Regions from separate parts of the Shewanella sp. AC34-MNA-CIBAN-0136 genome, predicted to be linked through region 3. Evidence: predicted binding sites of a transcription regulator. Region 3 holds the regulator's gene; each other region holds the start of a gene.

Region 1 (7,795 bases), on a different contig from region 3:
CCTCCAATGATGAGCTTTATGGATGGTATCGGTAACGGTTTAGGTTACGGTGCAATTCTATTGTCTGTTGGCGTTGTGCGTGAACTATTTGGTAATGGTTCATTATTTGGCGTAGAAATCCTCAGCAAAATCTCTGACGGCGGTTGGTATCAGCCTAACGGTTTATTACTACTGCCACCGAGTGCATTCTTCTTGATCGGTGGTCTGATCTGGTTGATCCGTACGTATAAGCCAGAGCAAGTTGAAGCAAAAGGGTAAACGCAATGGAACATTATATTAGTTTATTAATTCGCTCCGTTTTCATTGAAAACATGGCGCTAGCGTTCTTCTTGGGTATGTGTACTTTCTTAGCTGTATCAAAGAAAATCACTACTGCAATGGGCCTAGGTGTTGCAGTTATCGTGGTACTGGCTATTTCGGTTCCTGCTAACCAAATTATTTATCAAGGTTTATTAGCTCCAGGCGCATTAGCTTGGGCTGGTTTTCCTGATGCTGATTTGAGCTTCTTGAAGTTCATCACCTTTATCGGTGTGATTGCAGCACTTGTACAAATTTTGGAAATGGCTTTAGACAAGTACTTTCCACCTTTGTACAACGCGTTGGGTATTTTCTTACCTTTGATTACTGTGAACTGTGCGATTTTTGGTGCAGTATCTTTCATGGTTGAGCGTGATTATAACCTTGGCGAGAGCGTAGTATTTGGTATTGGCTCTGGTATTGGTTGGGCGTTAGCAATTGTATTGTTAGCCGGTATCCGCGAAAAGATGAAGTATTCTGACGTGCCAAATGGCTTACGTGGCTTAGGTATTACCTTTGTTTCTGCAGGTCTTATGGCTCTAGGTTTCATGTCATTCTCAGGTGTTTCTCTTTAAGAGACCTTGAGAAGACGCATTAATTTGAACCTTTAAGGATAAGTGAATGGGTATTCTTGAATCTACTCCGCTAGATGTCTATCTAGGTGTGAGTATGTTTACTGTGATTGTCTTGGTTTTGGTGTTAGTGATTTTATTTGCTAAATCAAAACTAGTGGCAAGCGGTGATATCATGATTGGTATTAACGGCGACGCAGATAAAGCAATTAAAACAGGTGCTGGTGGCAAACTACTTAGTGTTTTAGCTGACAACGGTATCTTTGTATCGAGTGCGTGTGGCGGTGGTGGCTCATGTGGCCAGTGTCGTGTACACATTAAGTCTGGTGGTGGTGATATTCTACCTACTGAGCTTGATCACATTAGTAAAGGCGAAGCACGTCAGGGTTGTCGTTTATCTTGTCAGGTAAATGTAAAAACTGACATGGAAATCGAACTTGATGAAGAAATTTTCGGCATCAAGAAATGGGAATGTGCGGTTCTATCTAACGATAACAAAGCGACGTTCATTAAAGAACTTAAGCTGCAAATTCCTGACGGCGAATCTGTGCCTTTCCGTGCCGGTGGTTATATTCAGATTGAAGCTCCTGCTCATCATGTTAAATATGCTGAGTTTGAAGTGCCTGATAAATATCGTGGCGACTGGGAACACTTTGGTTTCTTCAAGTTAGAGTCAAAAGTAGACGAAGAAACCATTCGTGCCTACTCAATGGCTAACTACCCAGAAGAGTTCGGTATTATTATGTTGAATGTGCGTATTGCTACGCCACCGCCACGTAATTTAACCTTGCCTTGCGGTAAAATGTCTTCGTACATTTGGAGCTTAAAAGCCGGTGATAAAGTGACAATTTCTGGTCCATTTGGTGAGTTTTTTGCTAAAGACACCGAAGCAGAAATGGTATTCATTGGTGGTGGTGCTGGTATGGCCCCAATGCGCTCACACATTTTTGACCAATTAAAGCGTCTTAAATCTAAGCGTAAAATGAGCTTCTGGTACGGTGCGCGTTCGCAACGTGAAATGTTCTATGTTGAAGATTTTGACGGCTTAGCGGCTGAAAATGAAAACTTCAAATGGCACGTGGCGTTATCAGATCCGCAAGCTGAAGATAACTGGACTGGTTATACCGGTTTCATTCATAACGTATTGTATGAAAACTACTTACGTGACCATGATGCGCCAGAAGATTGTGAGTTCTACATGTGTGGACCTCCAATGATGAACGCAGCAGTTATTGGTATGCTAAAAGATTTAGGTGTCGAAGACGAAAACATCTTACTAGATGATTTCGGTGGTTAATGAGTTAATCCATAACATCGACATGTAAGTCATGAGATTGCAGCAGTGCAGACAGGGTGGTTAAACACTGGTCTTGCACGCTGCAATTTTTTTGTTTATTTATTACAAGTGTAAATTTGACATGACTGTAAATTCAATCAAGTTATTGCTATTGCCGGCGTTATTGCTATTGGTGAGTGCTTGCAGTTCACCAGAGCCCATTATTTCATTATCTGGTAGTACGATGGGGACCACTTATCACATTAAAGTAGTCAACAATGACCGCTTGCCAGAACCGCAGTTACTGCAAGCTGAAATTGATATGGCATTGGAAGTGGTAAATGATCAAATGTCGACTTATCGTTCGGACTCAGAACTGTCTAAGTTCAATCAATTACAAGTTCAACAAAGCGTTAAAGTATCCGCTGATACCATTAAGGTTATCGAAGAAGGTATGCGTCTTTATCAAGAGACTGATGGGGCGTTAGATATCACCTTAGGGCCAGTGGTTAATTTGTGGGGCTTTGGTCCCGATAAACGACCTACAACCATCCCGACGCAAGCTCAAATCGATAATGCTAAAGCTAAAATGGGCATCAAGGAACTGTCGATAAAAGGCTTAACATTAACTAAGCATAATGCAGACCTGTATGTTGATTTATCTTCAATAGCAAAAGGTTTTGGTGTCGATAAAATTGCCGCGCTATTAGACAAATATCATGTGTCTGGTTATTTAGTCGAAATAGGTGGTGAGCTTAATGTTAAAGGTACTAAAGCCGATAAAACCCCATGGCGAGTGGCTGTTGAGCAACCTACGAGTGAAGGGCAAGCCGTTCAGCAAGTGATTGAACCTGGCACCATGTCATTAGCAACATCGGGTGATTACCGTAACTTTTATCAAGAGAATGGCGAACGTTTTTCACATTTAATCGATCCTCGTAACGGTTATCCTATTAAGCATCAACTTGCCTCTGCAACCGTGTTACACTCAAGTTGTATGACCGCAGATGGATATGCCACCGCTATGATGGTGTTAGGTACTGAGGCTTCATTGGCACTTGCTAAAGAGAAAAATTTAGCAATAATGTTGATTGAGAAGCAAGAACAGGGTTATCAGGTCTATTACAGCGATGCGTTTAAATCGTATGTTAAGTAGGTTCTTTATTTTAAACTGATTGATTAAAAAAGTATTATACCCTTATCTGAATGAGTAATTGGAGTTTGTAATGAGTACATTTATAGCAGCATTTGTAGTGTTATTATTGTTCTTTTTGTTAATGTCTATCGGCTATATCGTAAAGAAGAAAGCGGTAGAAGGTAGTTGTGGTGGTTTAGGTGTTTTAGGAATTGAAAAAGCGTGTGACTGTGATGATCCATGTGACAAACGTAAACGCCGTATGGAAAAAGAGCAAGCTCGCAATGAGTTGCTAAATCAAAATCGAATTATTTAACACCGTTAATTGCCTAAAGCTTAAGTTAATAAACTCATGCTTTGTAAAGAGCCTTCATTTTGAAGGCTTTTTTTATGTTTATGTATTGCTAACGAGTTACAAAGCTTAGTTATAATGATAATGGTTATCAATTGTAAGTGTGTGAAAATAAAGGAAAATTTGCAATTACCCCTATAGTGTTTTATCCTGTTTGTAATTGATCGAGATCACATTATTTATCGAGGGACATTACTATGAAAGGTCATCCTAAAGTCATCAGCCAACTCAATCGTGTACTTACCTGTGAGCTGACCGCCATTAACCAATACTTTTTACATGCTCGCATGTTTAAGCATTGGGGATTGGAAAAGCTTAATGAGAAAGAGTATAAAAAATCGATTGAAGACATGAAGCATGCTGACAAGCTGATTGAACGTGTATTGTTTCTTGAAGGTTTACCTAACCTACAACAGTTAGATAAATTGCGCATTGGTGAACATGCTGAAGAAATGCTTAGCTGTGATCTAACTGCAATTACGGAACAAATTGCCATTTTGCGTGAAGCCATTAAGGTATGCGAAACTCAGCAAGATTATGTTAGCCGCGATTTATTTGAAGATTTACTCGAAGACGAAGAAGAACATCTAGATTGGATTGAGTCGCAGCAAGAGCTAATCAATCAAACCGGTATTCAAAATTATCTTCAATCACAAATTAACGACTAATAGGAAATTATCATGAAAGGCCATCCAGAAGTCATCGACGCTTTAAATAGTTTATTAACCGGCGAATTGTCTGCCATGGATCAATATTTTGTCCATGCTCACATGTATGAAGACTGGGGGTTCAATGAACTGTATACCCGTATTCTGCATGAGTCAGACGACGAGAAGTTGCATGCAGCTAAATTAGTTCAACGCATTTTGTTTTTAGAAGGCACTCCAGATGTTGGCAGCCGTGAAGCGCTGAATATTGGTAAAGATGTGCAAGAAATGCTGAGAAATGATCTTGCATACGAATATCATGTAGCTGATCATTTGCGTAAAGTTATCGCGCTATGTGAAGAAAAAGCTGATTACCAAAGCCGTGAAATTTTAGAAGTGTTATTAGATGACACTGAATCTGACCACATGTACTGGTTAGAAAAGCAACTCGGTCTAATCGAACGTATTGGTTTACAAAACTATTTACAGACCAAAATGTAATGTCTTAATTGCTATGTTACATGTTAATAAAGCCCAACTGCGTTTGGGCTTTTTTGTATCCTTAAGAGAATGATTGAATACTGTTTATATGTACAGTATCATGGTTTTAATTGAGATAATGATGATGGTTATAGAATGCGTAAAATCATTCACATCGATATGGATTGTTATTTTGCTGCGGTAGAAATGCGTGATTTTCCTGAGTTAAGAGGAAAGCCCATTGCTGTTGGCGGCAGAAGTGATCGCCGTGGTGTGATAAGTACTTGCAGTTATGAAGCCCGCAAATTTGGGGTGCGAAGTGCTATGTCCAGTTATCATGCGTTGCAGTTATGTCCGCAGTTAATTTTAGTGCCTGGACGCATGGAGGTGTATAAATCTGTGTCACTCCAAATACGTGAGATTTTTCATCGATACACTGATCTTGTCGAACCATTGTCTTTAGACGAAGCTTATCTTGATGTCACAGATTGCGATGCTCATCAAGGCAGTGCGACATTAATTGCCAAAGCGATACGTGATGACATTTATGAGGTCACTGGATTAACGGCTTCAGCAGGTATTGCACCCATTAAGTTTTTAGCCAAAATTGCATCCGATTTAAATAAGCCTAATGGACAATATGTTATCACCCCAAATCAAATTGCTGATTTTGTAAAAGACCTACCTCTGAGTAAAATTCCTGGCGTCGGTAAAGTCACTTCAAAAAAGTTAGCCGATATTGGCTTAACCACTTGTTATGACGTGCAACAATACCCTAAAGTGCAATTAATTGAGGCCTTTGGTAAGTTTGGCCATGTGTTGGCTGAGCGTGCACAAGGTATCGATTCAAGGCAAATTAGCCCGCACCGAGTGCGTAAGTCCGTAGGGGTTGAAACCACGTTAGCCAAAGACATTTTTACGTTAGAGCAATGTCATCAAGTATTACCACAGCTTATTCAAGAGCTGAGTGCTCGGGTTCATCGGAGTGCGAAAGATAGACAGATCCATAAGCAGGTTGTAAAACTGAAATTTAATGATTTTAAGCAGACCACCATCGAGCATCGCAGTGATGAGATTTCAATTAACCTGTTTCATGAATTATTACTGCAAGCATTACAACGAAGCCAAGGGCGAGGGATTCGGTTACTCGGTGTGAGCGTTGGCCTAGCGGATGTGACGTTGGTTTCTTCCGAGAATAGTGCCGATCAAATTACTCAACTCGATTTACAATTTTAGGCGCCCATTTTATAACGGAAACCATAGAGAGCAAAAAGGCGACATTGCTGTCGCCTTTGATTTATAGCTTATCCGCCAATTATAACCTTGGCCATAATCACTTGATTGATTACGCCTCTTTAGCAGGAATACGCTCTAATACAGCAAGCAGTAATTCCCAATATTGACCAACCGTGGTGATGTTAACCATTTCATCTGGGCTGTGCGGATAGCGAATCGTCGGACCAATCGATACCATGTCCATATGTGGATAAGGTTCTTTAAATAAACCACATTCAAGACCCGCATGAATAACCATCACAGTAGGATCTTTTTTATAAATATCGTTATAGGTGTCACGCACAATTGCCATAACAGATGAGCTAGTGTCTGGTTTCCAACCTGGATAAGCACCGCTTAAATCAATGCTAGCACCCGATAGATTTGATAGTGCGGTTAGCATACCGGTGACTTCTTCACGCCCCGAATCGATTAATGAACGAATAAGGCATAATATTTCTACGCTTTCATCTTCAGTACTGATCACGCCTATATTTAGTGATGTTTCAGTCACACCCTCCACTTCATCACTCATGCGCATTACGCCGTTAGGGCAAGCATGTAATAAGTCGATTAAGGTATTTTGCGCTTCTTCGCCCATGACTTTTGTTGGTGCATCAATAGCGGCTAATGTGAGTAACATCGATGGGTCAGCTACGGCTAACTCTTCACGCACTAACGCTTGGAATGACTCAATAGCTTGTTTTAATGCTTCAACATTTTCAGCTGGCAACATCAATTGAACGTTAGCTTCACGTGGAATAGCATTACGCAGCGAACCACCACTAAAGCTGACCAGCTCTAGGGCTAATTCGTCACTGTATTTAAACAAAAATCGCGCTAATAACTTGTTAGCGTTACCACGACCAAGATGAATATTGACACCAGAATGGCCGCCTTTTAAACCCGACATAGTCAGTGAAAAGCTGGCGTTGCTTTGTTCTGGTGCTTGCCAAGACATTGGTATACTTATCTGTGCATCAACACCGCCGGCGCAACCCATGTAGATTTCACCTTCTTGCTCTGAATCAGTATTAATTAAAATTTCAGCATCAAGGTAACCGGCTTCTAAACCAAAGGCGCCAGTCATGCCGGCTTCTTCATCAATGGTGAGCAGCACTTCGAGTGGCCCGTGCTTAATGTCTTTACTGCCTAAAACGGCCAGCGCCGAAGACATACCAATACCGTTATCTGAACCTAAGGTTGTGCCTTTGGCTTTAACCCAATCACCGTCTACATAGGCTTCTATCGGATCGGTTTCAAAGTTATGTACTTTGTCGGCATTTTTTTGCGGCACCATATCAATGTGCGCTTGTAACACTACTATTTTGCAGTTTTCCATTCCTGCAGTAGCAGGCTTACGGATGATTAAATTACCCACTTTGTCTTCAACAACCGCAAGGCCTTGAGCTTTTGCCCATTGTTGAATATGTTGTGATAACGCATGTTCATGTTTTGATGGATGTGGAATAGCACAAATTTGTTCAAACCATTGCCATAGAGGCTGAGGATATAATTGAGTTAATGCAGTCACGAAACGCCCTCTAAGATGAAATCAAGTCGATATACGACACAAAATATTACTGCCACTATTTTAACATATTCTGCGCAGTTACTTGATATTGCGATAGCGATTTGCCAAGGTTTAGTCCACAAATCTGTAAATAATTATGAACCCACTAATTTATCTATATTCCTAAAGAGTAAGGATCTTGTATGACCCAAGTGAATAAAGCGGTTACCGCGTTCCAAGTGCCAATT
Region 2 (7,795 bases), on a different contig from region 3:
AATGGCTAGGGTCTAATAATAAATCCAACTCAATACCTATTCAATAACACGTCTAAAAGGAGGAAGGGCATCAATTAATGATTTGCCATAACGTTTAGTGACCAAACGACGGTCTAAAATGGTCACTCGGCCATAATCTTGCTCTTTTCGTAACAGTCGGCCACAACTTTGGACTAATTTACGTGAAGCATCAGGAATTGTCAGCTGTAAAAATGGATTACCGCCTTTTACTTTTAAGTATTCCGCGTGAGCTTGTTCTACTGGTGAGGTCGGGACCGCAAACGGAAGTTTGGTAATGATTAAGTTTGTTAAGTAATCGCCCGGTAAATCGAGGCCTTCAGAAAAGCTGCCAGTACCGAAAATGACACTGGGTAGACCTTCATCACAGCGTTTTTTGTGCTGTTCTAATATTTGTTGACGTGGAATAGCGCCTTGAACAAAAAGCTGGTCTTTGGGGATTTTACCTTCGACGAGCTCAACCACTTTATCCATTTGCCAATAGGATGCAAACAGCACTAATGTGGCCATTTCGCCATCGATAAGTGTCACAATATGTTGTGCAAGTTCGGTGGTGTAATTTTCGTCCGTAGGTTCGCAAACCATTTGAGGTATAAATAAAGTCGCATTATTTTCGTAATCGAAAGGGGATAATAATGCTAAAAATCGGCTGCCATCATTCATTGACAGGCCTACTTGATGAGCAAAATGGTTGAAGCTGTTTAAGGCTCGAAGCGTTGCACTGCACAACACCACGCCAGCGGCTTTTTGCCACAACATAGATTCAAGCATAAAGCCAACTTCTATAGGCGATGAGCAAAATAAATAATCTTGTTGTTTACCGGTAATTAATTCAGCCCAACGCGCCATTGGTGCGCCTTTTTTACTGTCTTCTTTGGCCATCATCTTCCATAACTTATGTAAGTTATCTAGCCGCTGTAAAATAAAACCTGTTTCTGATAACAACCCTTCCGACTGATGTTTAGGCACTTCACCATCTTTTATTGCTTCATTTAACACTGATACCACTTTATTAAATTGCTTTACCGCGGAACCTGATGCAGTGGCCAGATTTTCTGCCTGTATTAATAACGATTGTGGTAATTGGCCATGTTCAAAACGAAGCCTGGATTCAGGGTTAGCGAATAACTGTGGTTGGGTATCACAAAAGTGAGCAACCTGGGTCAGTAAATTGGTTAACTCTGTGGTGTGGTCAAGCATGGCCTGTACAGGGGCAATAATATGAGTGGTTTTGAGTTGATTTTGTAACTTAGAACAGGTTTTCGATGCTTTTTCTAACCAATCACATGCTCCTCGAAGTGTGGCTTGAGCACTGGAGAAATCTCTGGCAACTATCGGTAAGTGATGAGCTTCGTCGATAACATAAAACATGTCTTCTGGTTCTGGTAAAATGACGCCGCCGCCAAGTTCTAAATCGGCAAATAACAGACTGTGGTTAACAATGAGTACATCCCAAGTGTCCACATCTTCACGAGCTTTATGAAACGGGCAATTATGGTGTGCCGATACTTGACGATGACAGCTGTGTTTATCACAGCAAATTTGTTGCCACAAGAAATCAGGAATAGGGTGTTTTAAAGTATCAATTTCACCATTCCAGCGTTTTTGATGAAAATCTTGATGCAATTTTTGTAATTCGTTAATTTGACTTTGGTCGGGTTTAGTTTGCCATATGGCTATTTGTGAGCTGTCTTGTGCCCCTATCATGGCTTCAAGTTTGGCTAAACATACGTAACGCTGACGACCTTTTACCAAACCAAATTTAAAATCAATACCAGACTGTTGTAAAAAATGAGGTAGATCTTTGTGGAGTAATTGTTCTTGAAGTGCCACGGTTGCGGTGGCAATACAGACTTTCTTTTTACTCGAGATGGCTAAAGGGATTGCCCCTAAGATATAAGACAAAGATTTACCAATGCCGGTACCCGCTTCAACCACAATGATACGACGGTCTTTGTCATACTCGCCTGCTAAGGTTTTTGATATTTCCGCTACCATATAGTTTTGTTCGCGACGAGAACGAAATTGCGGCATAGATGCGGCAATTTCTTTATAAATGGTGCGAATTTGACTTTTTATGTTATCCGGTAGCATAGGAAGTATGATTTCTACATAGACTGAATTATGCTGTACATAATAACAGTGAATTAGCATGCCACGAAGTAATAAATCAAATTGAGTAAACTTGTGCCGGAATTCAAACCCGTTGTGACGCCGACAGATAATCTAACGACCAATAATCATGTGAAGGGACGAGTATTAACTCGTCATGCTATTTATCGGCATGGACAATTAGTGCTTCAATATTATATTAAAACCGCTCAAGGACCTGTATTAGCAGAGCTGTATCACAGTGAAGTGATCTGTTTCTGCCGTCAGCAAGATGTTAATCAATTAAGTCAAAAAGTCGGCTTTGCCCTTAAGGCTGAGTCGATATCATTGATGAGCTTTGCACATGAACCTATCAGTGCCTTGTATCTTAAATCAAATACCCAATTGAAATTACTCAGTCGCATAGCTAATGATATCGGTATTACTTTATTTGAAGCCGATATTAGGTCTGAGCAACGCTACCTTATAGAACGATTTATTGCCTTAGATATTGAGTGTTCAGGGCATTATCAACAGCGTAATTCAACTTCAACGATTCCTTTGTTATCGATTAATCGGGCTAGAAAAATGCCCGCCAACGAACTTGTTGATATCTCTTTGAAGATGGTTTCACTGGATTTTGAGTGCAGTTTTACGGGTGAACTTTATTCGGTTGGTTTATATGGTGCCGATTATCAATGTGTGTATATGGTGGGCGAACCGCAAGCAGAATGTCATGACTTCATTGTTTGGGTAAAAAATGAGATTGAACTGATACATCATTTAATAGCGTGGTTTAGCGACTATGACCCCGATATTATTATTGGCTGGGCAGTAGTGACCTTTGATTTAGCCTTGTTGTTCAAACGCTGTGTTTTACATCAAATTCCATTATTAATTGGTAGAGGTAATAGCGAACTGAGCTGGAAAGTGGCTGACAAATATCGGCCGGAAACATTATCTTTACCTGGACGTGTGGTTTTGGATGGTATTGATTGGCTTAAAGCGGCGTTTTATCAGTTTGATAGTTTTTCGTTAGAATCGGTATCGAGGCAGTTATTAGCCGAAGGTAAAGCCATTGATCATGTTGAAAATCGTGGCCAAGAAATTACTCATTTATTTGCACAAGATAAAAATGCATTGGCTTTTTATAATATTACCGACTGCCGACTAGTGTGGGATATTTTTGAAAAAACACAGTTGTTAGATTTTGCTCTTGAACGCGCCAAGTTAACGGGCTTGGAGTTCGGCCGCGTGGGTGCATCGATTGCGGCATTTTATCATTTGTATTTACCTCACTTACATCGAAGTGGCTTTGTCGCCCCCGCACAACCCGCGAGCCAAGGTTTAGAAAGCCCAGGCGGATATGTTATGTCTTCTATACCGGGTTATTATAAAGATGTTTTAGTATTAGATTTTAAAAGTCTATATCCGTCGATTATTAGGACATTTCTTATCGATCCTAAAGGCTTAGTTGAAGGACTCTACGCGAGTGAAGTAAAAGGTGATTCAACGACAGTGGCTGGATATTTAGGTGCTCAATTTAGTCGGCAATCGCCTATTTTACCTGCATTAGTTGCCAGCCTTGCAGAGCAAAGAGAACTGGCCAAACGAGATAAAAATGCGCCGTTATCGCAAGCGATAAAAATTATTATGAACTCATTGTATGGCGTATTAGGCTCTCGAGGTTGTGTATTTCATGATGCTAAGTTAGCCAGTTCGATTACCATGCGCGGTCATCAAATTATGAAACTCACTAAGCAATGGATAGAAGAGTGCGGTTATCAAGTGATTTATGGTGACACCGATTCTACCTTTGTCTGGTTAGGAGATAATCATGGGATTAAAGATATTCAAGCGGTTGGTAAACACCTATCAGTATCAATAACCGAACGTTGGCTTCAATGGTGTGCAGAAGAATATCAATTAGACAGTTATCTTGAGCTGGAGTTTGAAACCCACTTTGAACAATTTATTATGCCTACCTTAAGGGGTTCGGATGAAGGCAGTAAAAAGCGTTATGTCGGCGCGGTGTCAAATGATCAGCAACAATTAACTCTAACCTTTAAAGGTATGGAGCAGGTGAGGAGTGACTGGAGCCCTATTGCAAGAAGGATGCAGTACCATTTATATGAATTGTTTTTCAAGGGCGAGGATGTTATTGATTTTTTGAGTAATGAGATCGCAGCAATTAAGTGCGGTGCTCGAGATAATGAACTTATTTTTAAAAAGCGATTAAGACGCAATGTTGAAGATTATACTGCAAAGTCGTCACCCCATGTTAAAGCCGCAAAACAGCTTGCCGAACTACTCGGTGACGTAAGTGTTACCCGAAAAGGACAACAGATTCGATATATAATGACACTCACTGGTGCACAAGCCATAGAAGTAAAACCACAAAATATTGATTATGAATACTATATTTGTAAACAGATTCAACCTATCGCGGAGCCCATTCTGCAACTGTGTGGCCATAGCTTTGACTCACTGGTGAATAATCAACTTCTATTGCTATAAGTTAACTTACCAACACCCCAATCTTAAGTTTTCAATGTTAATTAACATTGCTTGTTTTTCTTCGTGTCCTTACGTTCTTAATTCAGTAAAGGCAATCAAGCATTATTTGATGACGCACAAACCTCGCAAACCCAATCTACGAAGATTTATCTAGACGATTAATGTTAAGCAATTACTTACATAGCCTTATTTATTAACACTTAACATTTTTATGTTTACCAGAAGTAATAAAAAACTACCTTCTCCAAATTAATAGTTATTTAAAACAATAGGTTAATTTTTTAACTTTAGACTTGGTATGTTATTTCGACAATAACTAAACAACTTTAACTTATTGTTTATAAAGTTAAAAAAAATTACCTGTTCATATTTCTTAACAGTTAAAGTTGTTACATTTGATTAACTTTTGCGCTTACGACACTTCAAATGTTGATTAGTTGTTTCAAATGTGATTTTATTGCACCTGTAGTTGAGAGGTTGTGATTGTTTTTTGTTGCATCCCCTCATTGAACTAACACCTAAAAAGGTTGTTAGCATTATAAGAAAGACATAAAAAAGTCCAGGGAGATAGACAATGCATAAGAACGTATTAGCTAAGTCGGTGCGTTTAGCACTGATCAGTGGTGCAGCAGCAGCTGCATTTGCTTCGCCAGCAGTTTTTGCTGCTGATGAAGATGGCGCAAAAGTAGAACGTATTGAGGTTACTGGTTCGCGCATTAAGCGTTCTGACCTTGAAGGCGCTTCGCCAATTACGACCATTACAACTGAAGATATGAAGATGGAAGGTAACTTTACAGTTGCTGATGCACTTCGTAACAGTAACTTGAACTCTTTCGGATCATTCTCTGAGCGTTCAGGTAGTTCTGCACAATCTCAAGCAACTATCAACTTACGTGGTGCAGGCTCAAGCCGTACTTTAGTACTTATTGATGGTAAGCGTTTCCCAGGTTCACCAACGCTAGGTGGTGCATCTGCTAACTTGAACGCTATTCCTATGGCTGCAGTAGAACGTATCGACATTCTTACTGACGGCGCATCTTCTACTTATGGTTCTGATGCAATTGCTGGTGTTGTTAACATCATCATGAAAAAGAATTACCAGGGTATTGAATTCAACGTTGGTGGTGGCTCACGCGACCAGGACGGTGGTTTAACAAGTAAAGAATTCTCGGTTGTTGCTGGTTATCAAATGGATAAAGGTAACATTACTTTCTCATTCGACCATCAAGACCGTAAAGGTATTTCAGACGCAGATCGTCCATATACTGCGGCGAGCATGACAGACTTCAATGGCGATGGTGAAATCCAAGCTTACGAAGAAACTGCAGGTTGGAGTATCTATGGCGCAACAGTTGCCGCACCTGATTTCTCTACTGCTCAAGCATCACTATTATGTGATGACTTAGAATCAGAATACGGTTCAAATGTATTCCAAACTGTTAAAGCAGACAACGATTGGGGTGGAGCTGGCTCTACTTACTGTATGTATGCGTTTGCTAACGTTTCTTATAACAAAGCATCTACAGAGCGTAATACAGTATATGTTGATGCTAACTATGAAGTTGCAGAAGACGTAGAATGGTTTGGTCGTGTAATGGTAACTCAAGGTAACTCGTTTGGTCGTTACGCGCCTCCAGCTGCAGCTTGGAATAGCATGGCTGCAGACAACCCAAATAACCCATACGGTGAAGAAACAACAGGTTATTTCCGTTGGGTGGGTATCGGTACTCGTGACGGTAACGTAGACGATTACAACCAAGATTACCTAACAGGTTTACGCGGTACTATTAGTGCACTAAACGATGCTGAATGGGAAGTTTACTACCATCACAATATCGCCGATAACAAATCTATCGGTGAGTACTACTTAAGCTATTCTGGTCTTGCTTATAACCAAGCTAATGGTATTGATTTAGGCTCTGAAGCTGGCGTCAATAACATGAAAGCCACGACGTTAACACAAGGCCGTGCTACTTTTGATCAGTACAGTGGTGGTATTGGTTTTGATGCATTCGAATTACCAGGTGGTGCAGTTGCACATTACGTAGGTATGGAATATTTCGACCAACAGTTTAGCGAAGTGTATGACGCACAGTCTGAAGCTGGCTTAGTCGGTGGTAGTGCGGGTAACTCTGCAGGTGGCGATCGTCAAGTATGGGCAATGTTCTATGAAGCGGTTCTACCGTTAACAGATGACATTGAATTAAACCTTGCAGCTCGTTACGATGACTACAGTGATTTTGGTGACAACGTAGCGCCAAAAGCATCTATTCGCTGGCAAGCGCTTGAGAACGTAGTAGTACGTGCATCTTACTCAGAAGCATTCCGCGCACCTTCTCTAAACCAGTTATACGCAGCAACAACATTCAGTGCTGATACAGGTACCGATTACCCGTTCTGTGAATCTGCTGGTATCTCTGCTGCAGATTGTAGTTCAAAACAGTACGACACATATATTCGTGCTAACACTGGCTTAGGTCCTGAAACATCTGAGTACATAAACTTAGGCGTTGCTTGGGATATCGTTGATGACATCGGGATCAAGGTTGATTACTTTAACCTGAACATCGATGATGTTATTAACAGCCGCACAATTACTAACGTTATGCGTGGTGTTGCTGCTGGTACGCTAGTAGAAAATGAAACTTTCTACGTTAATCGTGCACCTAATGGCGCTGATGGTTCATTAGGTCGTGCTTTAGAAGTCGGTACTGGTTATGGTAACGGTGACAAGCTAGAAATTACTGGTATTGACGTAGCGTTAAACGCTAAGTTTGAAACTGCAATCGGTGATATCGGCTTCAACTGGAACAACAGTTTTGTGCTAGATTATATCGAAGAAGTTGAAGGTGGTTCTGCAGCGGTTGATATCGCTGGTTGGAATGGTTCACCTGACTACAAGTCTAACTTCACTACTAATTACAGCATGGGCGACCATAGACTGTCTTGGAACATGAGCTATACATCATCTACATATGAAGATGATGCTACTGGTCACTTAGATTCATGGTTAATCCATAACCTAAGTTATGTATATGACGCAGGTAATTATGGTTCTGTATTGTTAGGTATCAATAACCTAACAGATGAAGATCCAGTATTGAGCTCTGTAGGCACATACGATAATCCTGACCTGTATAACAACTACGGTCGTGAATATCGTGCAAGT
Region 3 (7,795 bases):
TTTGGTACTTTCGTGAAAATTGGCCGCGACAGCGCCTTTTGATTTGCGGTGATAAATCATTGAGTAAATCATGATCCCAAACACCACTAACCCAATTACACAACAGATGTAAAGAATCGTCATGTGGAGGTCATAAACCTTGCCACTGATATCTGTCACGCCTTGAGTCATGTTGAGGGGCATTTCTGATGCCCCAAGCGGAAGTGCTACAAACACCACCAGTAAACAATACAACCATTGCTTCACAAGACTACTCCTCTGCTAATTGCAAATAGCAACTACAAAGAAGAGTCACACAGTAATTCTCTGCTCTATGCAAACTCTTCGGTTCCCGAAAAAAGTTTGATGACCTCAAAGTACTTTGGTGGCTGTAAACATACGGTCTACGGTTTTATTGTTAGCTGTGCACCACGCTTGTACCTACTACTGAACTTATCAATTTTGATTTGGCTCATTTGTCTGAAAGTAATCTTGATTACTGCCATTCACGTCCAATTAAAGATAAAAAATGTTTCATCCTTGTTAACCACATTACTTGTAGATTAAACATTGATCAAGATCACTTTGTTGGCTAATAGGCTGAAAAAAGATGAAAAAAAACCCTGAATTCAATACAGGGCTTGGTAATGAAGGGTTCGTGCTTAGTGAAATGAGCAAAAATTACTTGTTCCATTTGTTAAAGTAGGGCTAACAAGTTGATGTTTGTGAGGTAAGTGAGCATTCACATCTTCAATTACCACCCCTAATGCACGTGCACTTTTGGCGACAATTTCTAAACGGCGACTATCGCGAGCATCAAGTGAGCTTGTCCAAGTTACTACTGCGCTCGATGTACCGCTAGTGAGCGCTTTCTCCATGGCCCATAATGTTTCGACTTCATCTTTGGTGTGTACCAGTAAAATGCGATCCATTCTTACACCAGCACTTGCCAGCATATGTTTATAGCCAATATGGGGCGGGCTAATTAATACAATCCATCTGCCTTGCTGGCTCAATATTGCTAACTGGCTGCACAATTGGCTCAGTTCAGCTTCACCTTGGGTGACAGTTTGTAATGTTTGAATGGTTTGGGTGCCATGCAGTTCTGTTTCAGTTAAATCTACCCATAAGCCCGGGTGGCGTGGCGCGATGCCCATTAGTTTGTTCATAACCAATCTCCATTACGGATAACGCCAACGGCAAGCCCTTCGATGGTTAGGCTTTGGCAACTTAAATCTACTTTTATCGGATTGTAATCTTCATTTTCGGCATGCAGATAAATCACATTACCTTTTTGTTCAAATCGTTTTACGGTGACGTCATCATCAACACGTGCCACAACAACCTGGCCATTACGTGCTTGCTGCATTTTATGTACAGCGAGTAAGTCACCTTCTAAAATGCCGATGTTTTTCATGCTGTCACCACGCACTCGCAATAAAAAATCTGCGGCGGGCTTAAACATGTTTGGATCGACTTGATAGTATTGCTCTACATGCTCTTGGGCCAAAATTGGTTCACCAGCAGCAACCTGTCCAATGAGTGGCAGACCGGTTTCAACCTGCTCTTCATGAGGTAAACGAATGCCTCTTGAGGTACCAGGCATGATCTCGATAAAGCCTTTTTTGGCTAATGCTTTTAAATGCTCTTCGGCGGCATTAGCACTTTTAAAGCCAAGACGATTCGCAATTTCAGCACGAGTGGGTGGCATACCTGTTTCGGCGATATTGTTTTTAATTAAGTCTAAAATTTCTGCTTGGCGCGGCGTTAACGGTCTCATGATGATTCCTGTCTTTTTATACAGTGACTGTCATTATATACAGTGTTTGTGTTCGCGCAAGTATTAACCAACTATTTTTTGTATTTTGTTGATTAAGTATCACTCAACAATATGTTTTAATTAACTATTACTAATGTTCTGTCTTATGTTATTTCTGATAGTGAGAGCTTAAACGTAAAGATAGATCGGTCTGATAGTGTAAGCAGGGTGGTTTCTGGTATCCTATACGACAATATTACAGTGGCTTATGTTGCGAAAATAACCATGTCAAAACCAGATTCAATATTTTTACGAGCATTAAGATGGATTCAAAAGTGGATGGTACAGACCATTGTGGTCCCTCACGATCCTTTTGATGACCTCAATATAGATCCAACTAAACCTTTGGTTTATTTAATGAAAACGGAATCTATTAGCGATATTGCCGCGTTGAGCGAAATCACCGAGGGCTTTGGTCTGCCCAGTCCTTATGAGCCATTACAGCTTGATGGCTTAACCGTGCCTCGTGTGGTCTGTTTAGAGGGCCGCAAACCACTATTTGGTAAACGTGAAAGTGGTGACAAATTCCTTAATTATTTTACCAGCTTATTGTCACTTCACAGTGAGAGCCCTGAATTAGATATACAGTTGGTTCCTGTTTGCCTTTATTGGGGACGTACCCCAGGTAAAGAAGAAGACAGCATGAAAGCTGCTGTATTTGAACGTGAAAACCCTACGTGGTTACGTAAATGGTTAATGATTTTATTTTTAGGACGCCATAATTTCGTCCAGTTTTCTAATGCATTATCGCTTCGTCATATGGCCGATGAACATGGTACTGATAAAAGAATTGCTCACAAATTGACCCGAGTCGCCCGTGTGCATTTCCGCCGTCAACGCAAAGTGATGACGGGGCCACAATTACCGAATCGACAAGCGTTGTTTGCCTCTTTATTAAAATCAGAATCTATCAAAAAAGCCATTGAAGAAGAGTCTGCAAATAAGAAAGTAACAGTCGAGAAAGCGCGTGAAACCGCCATTGAATACCTTGATGAAATTGCCGCCGACTATTCTGATAGTTTGGTGCGTATTGCCGAACGTTTCCTGACTTGGTTATGGAACAAATTATACAGTGGCATCAATATCAAAGGTGCCGAGCAAGTAAGACAGTTACATCATGATGGCCATGAAATTGTTTACGTTCCTTGCCATCGTAGCCATATGGATTACTTGCTACTGTCGTATATTTTGTATTATCAGGGCATGGTTCCGCCGCACATTGCTGCCGGTATTAACCTTAATTTTTGGCCAGCAGGGCCGATGTTCCGCCGTGGTGGGGCATTCTTTATCCGTCGTAGTTTTAATGGTAATAAACTTTATACCGCAGTATTTCGTGAATATTTAGATCAGTTATTTGCTAAGGGTTATGCGGTCGAGTATTTCACTGAAGGAGGTCGTTCGCGTACAGGACGTTTGCTAGCGCCTAAAACCGGTATGTTGGCTATGACAATTAACAGTGTGCTACGTGGGATAGAGCGCCCAGTAACCTTAGTACCCGTGTATTTAGGTTATGACCATGTGATGGAAGTGGCGACGTACCACAAAGAATTAAGCGGTAAGAAAAAGAAAAAAGAATCTGTATGGCAGGTATTTGGTGCTATTCGTAAGTTAGGCAATTTTGGCCAAGGTTATGTGAATTTTGGTGAGCCGATTAATTTACAACAGTTCTTAAATCAGCAGGCGCCAGAGTGGCGTGATGAGCTAGCTAAAGATCCTGACCAAAAACCATCTTGGTTTACGCCCTCAGTTAATTTGTTAGCTAACCGCGTAATGACTAATATCAATGGAGCGGCCGCAGCCAGTTCGGTAACATTGACCAGTTTAGTGTTATTAGCGTCAGAGCAAAATGCGTTAGAAAGAAGCCAGTTAGAACGTCAGCTTGATTTGTATTTAGCCTTACTTAAAACAGTGCCTTATACCGATTATACCTCTGTGGCCGAAGGTAATGGCAAGTCAATTATTGATCACTGTCTGTCGTTAAATAAGTTTGTTAGTACCAAAGACCTTATTGGTGAAATTATTTCAGTTGATGAAAAAATTGCCATCACCATGAGTTATTACCGTAATAATATTATTCATTTGATGGCGTTGCCGTCATTAATTGCCAGTTGTTTAGTGCATTATGACGTGTGCGATCGCCAGCGAATTCATGGCATTGTAATGGACTTTTATCCATTACTTAAAGCTGAGCTATTTATGAGCATTGATGACGTGCCTCAACATGTGGACAGCATTTTAGATTTCATGGTTGAACAAGGTTTACTGACCGGTAGCGATCAGTTTGAGATAACGCCTCGTCATATTACCCAAGTGTTACTGCTTGCTGAAACTATCAGTGAAACGTTGCAACGTTATGCGATTATCTTCAATTTACTCGCAATAAAACCTGATCTTGAGCGCTCAGAACTGGAACGCGATAGCCATTTGTTAGCCCAACGATTAGGCGCGCTGCATGGCATTACCGCACCAGAATTTTATGACAAAAAATTATATAACACCCTGAGTGTGAAACTGAAAGAATTGGGTTATTTATGCAGCGACGAACATCGTGCTGAAGTGATCAGAATTCGTGATAACGCTAATAAATTACTCAGCTCTTTAGTAAGACAAACCATTGTTGATAGTGTGGAAGCGGAGCACGGACAATAATGGCTAATCATATGAATGCTGCCAAGCATCGTACCAGCGGTAAATCTGTATTGGGTGGGGCGATGATTATTGCCGGAACCACTGTGGGTGCGGGCATGTTTTCGTTACCCGTTGTTGGTGCTGGAATGTGGTTTGGCTATTCTATCGCGATGTTGCTCGGCGTTTGGTTTTGCATGCTAATGTCGGGTTTATTGTTATTAGAAGCCAATTTGCATTTTGAACCAGGCGACAGTTTTGACACCTTAACTCGGGTGACTCTTGGGCAGTTCTGGCGGGTGATTAACGGCGTTTCGATTGCGTTTGTGTTATATATTTTAACCTATGCTTACATCAGTGGTGGTGGTTCGATTGTGAATCACAGTCTGTCAGCATTGGGCGTGAGCCTACCCCAGAGTGTGGCCGGATTGGTGTTTGCGGTAGTCTTGGCTTTGGTGGTATTTATTAGTACTAAAGCGGTCGACCGTATCACCACAATCATGCTTGGTGGCATGGTGATTACTTTCTTTTTGGCTATCGGTAACTTACTAATCGACATTGATACCATAAAGCTAGTATCGCCTGATGGTGAATCGCGTTACCTGCCTTATTTACTTGCCGCTATCCCTTTTGGATTGGCCAGTTTTGGTTATCACGGTAATGTGCCAAGTTTAGTCAAATATTATGGTAAAGATGCCAAAACCATCGTTAAGGCGATTATTACCGGAACCACTATCGCATTGGTGATTTATATATGTTGGTTAGTGGCAACGATGGGTAATATTCAACGAAGCCAGTTTGCCGATATTATTGCTCAAGGTGGCAATATAGGTGTGTTAGTGGGTGCGTTGTCTGGGGTTATTGCCAGCCAATGGCTGGATAACATGTTAACCCTATTTGCTAATCTTGCCGTCGCCTCATCATTTTTAGGTGTGACACTAGGCTTGTTCGATTACCTTGCTGATTTATTTGGGTTTGACGACTCGCGATCAGGACGAATTAAAACGGCAACGGTCACGTTTGTGCCACCAACAATCCTTGGTTTGTTATTTCCGAATGGATTTATTTTAGCGATTGGTTTTGCTGCGCTAGCTGCCACTATTTGGGCTGTTATTGTACCAGCGTTATTAGCCTATAAAGTAAGACAACAATATCCTGACTCAAAGGGATTTAAAGTCCCTGGTGGAACCCCGTTAATTGCTATTGTGGTGTTGTTTGGAGTTATCACTGCCACATGTCATTTGCTGGCCATGGCCGATATATTGCCGGTGTTTAAATAGACGCACAAATTCCGGTGAAACAACTTTTAGCCAAAAAGCCTTCGTTTGAAGGCTTTTTGCTTTTCTGCTGATATCGACTTAACTTATGAGACAAGTTTCATGTTGGCTATATCAAGGCAACTATTTTATAAAGGATTAGGATAATGAAGGTACAACAGTATCAACAAGGACAGCCTTGCTGGATTGAATTAGCAACTCATGATTGGGCGGCAGGTAAAGCATTTTATCAGGCGCTATTTGGCTGGGGAGCAGATGATATGCCTATGCCAGAAGGGCATTATACTATGCTGCAAATCGATGGTGATGACATTGCGGCAATGTACCCAATGCCAGCAGAAATGGAAGCCTTACCGACTCATTGGACAATTTATTTTGCGGTCGATGATGTTGATGCTACCTCTAAGGCTGTGACTCAAGCTGGAGGTGAGATTATTGCAGGGCCTCATTCTGTCGGAGATGCTGGCCGAATGGCGCTATGCACAGATCCAGAAGGCTGTCGTTTTGCATTGTGGCAAGGTCAAGACCATATTGGCATTAAGCGATCACAAGAATCAAATACCCTGTGTTGGGTTGAGCTTGCTTGTCGTGATACCGCTGCGGCGAAACAGTTTTATAGCCGAGTATTAGGTTATCAAACTCAGCTTAATGATGTAGCTGATTTTGAATACACCGAATGGTATGTGGGGGAACAAGCCATTGGTGGATTGATGGAAATGACTGCAGAATGGGGCGATACTCCTGCTCATTGGATGAGCTATTTTGCCGTTGATGACTGTGATTTATCAGTGACTAAAGCACAAACCTTGGGGGCTTCAGTTTGTGTGCCTGCAACTGATATTCCTAACGTAGGTCGTTTTTCTGTACTCAATGATCCACAAGGTGGGGTGTTTTCAATTATTGCGTTATTTACTGCAGAATAAATAGATTTGAAAATTATGTTTTTACATAATGAATGTTGATTATTTCTATTCGCAGTGTTGCTGATTGAAGCTAGAGTATCGTTTAATGTAGAGTGCCGATTTAACATAGAGTGGCGATTGAACCTTGATTATTAAGTAATGTCATAGTGAGTTGTTAGTAAAATGTTATTATCAGTTGTTGGTAAGAGTTAGTGTATTTAACCAAGGATGAGTGAATGACACCGGAAAACACCCAAATCACATTAGCCAGTATTCATCGCAGTATGTTGTTAGTGGCACTGATCGATTTTCCTGGCACGATATTATTTGGTCTTGGGCTCTACGGTATCCTTGTAGGGTTTGACCAAGATTTCTTGCCTATGTTAGCCAACCCTTTGATCATCATTATTATGTTGATTATCGGTGCGATTATTATGCTATGGGGGATTATCCGCATGATGCTGCTTGCGCGTCAAAAACAAGGAATATTACAACAATGAAAAAACGGATAATCCAATTAAGCTTGTTATCTAGCTTAGTGATACTCACGGGATGCCGTGGTACCGATATCATCAATATTGGTAATAGTGGCAATGCAGATGACAATAAAAATGACACAGATTACATGATACTGAATGTCCCTAGGGCTATTTTAGCCAGCGATCCATGCAAATATGGGCATCCTGACGATATTGCGGCTTGCCGTAAAAAGAAACAAGATGAAGCCGACCAACTTAATGAGTCACTTAAGCGTAAATAACGCTGTGATTAGCACATAAAAAATCCCAAACGATTAATCGTTTGGGATTTTTTATTTATAGAGATAAAAAGTAAATAAATTTAAGTGAATTATTGCTTGGGCAACTTGCGGCCGTATATGAGTAAGTAAATTGCTGGGATAACAAATAGCGACAGTAGCGGCGCCGTGACCATACCGCCGACCATAGGTGCAGCAATTTTTTGCATCACTTCATTACCCGTACCGCTGCCCCACATGATCGGCAGTAAACCAAAAAAGATGGTTGCGACGGTCATGGCTTTAGGGCGAATTCGCATCACTGCACCTTCCACTAATGCAGCCGTTAAATCCGCTTTACTGTGGTAGTTGTCGGCTTCTTTATAGGCCTTAATACTATTATTAAGGTACACCTGCATCACCACGCCAAACTCTGCGGCAACCCCAGCTAAGGCAA

What was found. Region 3 encodes LexA, which represses DNA repair genes until DNA is damaged. Its sites were predicted from a motif close to TACTGTATNNNNATACAGTA; they were not measured.
Region 1: a site for LexA is predicted at 4,859-4,878, ahead of dinB (DNA polymerase IV). Genes of this name have one in related genera too.
Region 2: a site for LexA is predicted at 2,144-2,163, ahead of dinG (ATP-dependent DNA helicase DinG). Genes of this name have one in related genera too.

What each region holds. Positions count from the first base shown of each region.
Region 1 covers NZ_JBEOPJ010000004.1:124,851-132,645, reverse strand. The annotation lists gene AAEY94_RS05410 (NADH:ubiquinone reductase (Na(+)-transporting) subunit D) at 1-258, shown strand, start outside; gene nqrE (NADH:ubiquinone reductase (Na(+)-transporting) subunit E) at 264-872, shown strand; gene nqrF (NADH:ubiquinone reductase (Na(+)-transporting) subunit F) at 919-2,166, shown strand; gene AAEY94_RS05395 (FAD:protein FMN transferase) at 2,288-3,301, shown strand; gene nqrM ((Na+)-NQR maturation NqrM) at 3,372-3,596, shown strand; gene bfr (bacterioferritin) at 3,830-4,300, shown strand; gene bfr (bacterioferritin) at 4,313-4,780, shown strand; gene dinB (DNA polymerase IV) at 4,916-5,995, shown strand; gene AAEY94_RS05370 (aminoacyl-histidine dipeptidase) at 6,105-7,568, opposite strand; gene AAEY94_RS05365 (M17 family metallopeptidase) at 7,751-7,795, shown strand, end outside.
Region 2 covers NZ_JBEOPJ010000001.1:120,969-128,763, reverse strand. The annotation lists gene AAEY94_RS00560 (TSUP family transporter) at 1-28, opposite strand, end outside; gene dinG (ATP-dependent DNA helicase DinG) at 37-2,112, opposite strand; gene AAEY94_RS00550 (DNA polymerase II) at 2,227-4,626, shown strand; gene AAEY94_RS00545 (TonB-dependent receptor domain-containing protein) at 5,201-7,795, shown strand, end outside.
Region 3 covers NZ_JBEOPJ010000003.1:97,424-105,218, forward strand. The annotation lists gene coxB (cytochrome c oxidase subunit II) at 1-246, opposite strand, end outside; gene AAEY94_RS03810 (cell division inhibitor SulA) at 642-1,148, opposite strand; gene lexA (transcriptional repressor LexA) at 1,145-1,759, opposite strand; gene plsB (glycerol-3-phosphate 1-O-acyltransferase PlsB) at 2,024-4,447, shown strand; gene mtr (tryptophan permease) at 4,447-5,703, shown strand; gene AAEY94_RS03830 (VOC family protein) at 5,847-6,623, shown strand; gene AAEY94_RS03835 (hypothetical protein) at 6,839-7,102, shown strand; gene AAEY94_RS03840 (hypothetical protein) at 7,099-7,362, shown strand; gene AAEY94_RS03845 (efflux RND transporter permease subunit) at 7,452-7,795, opposite strand, start outside.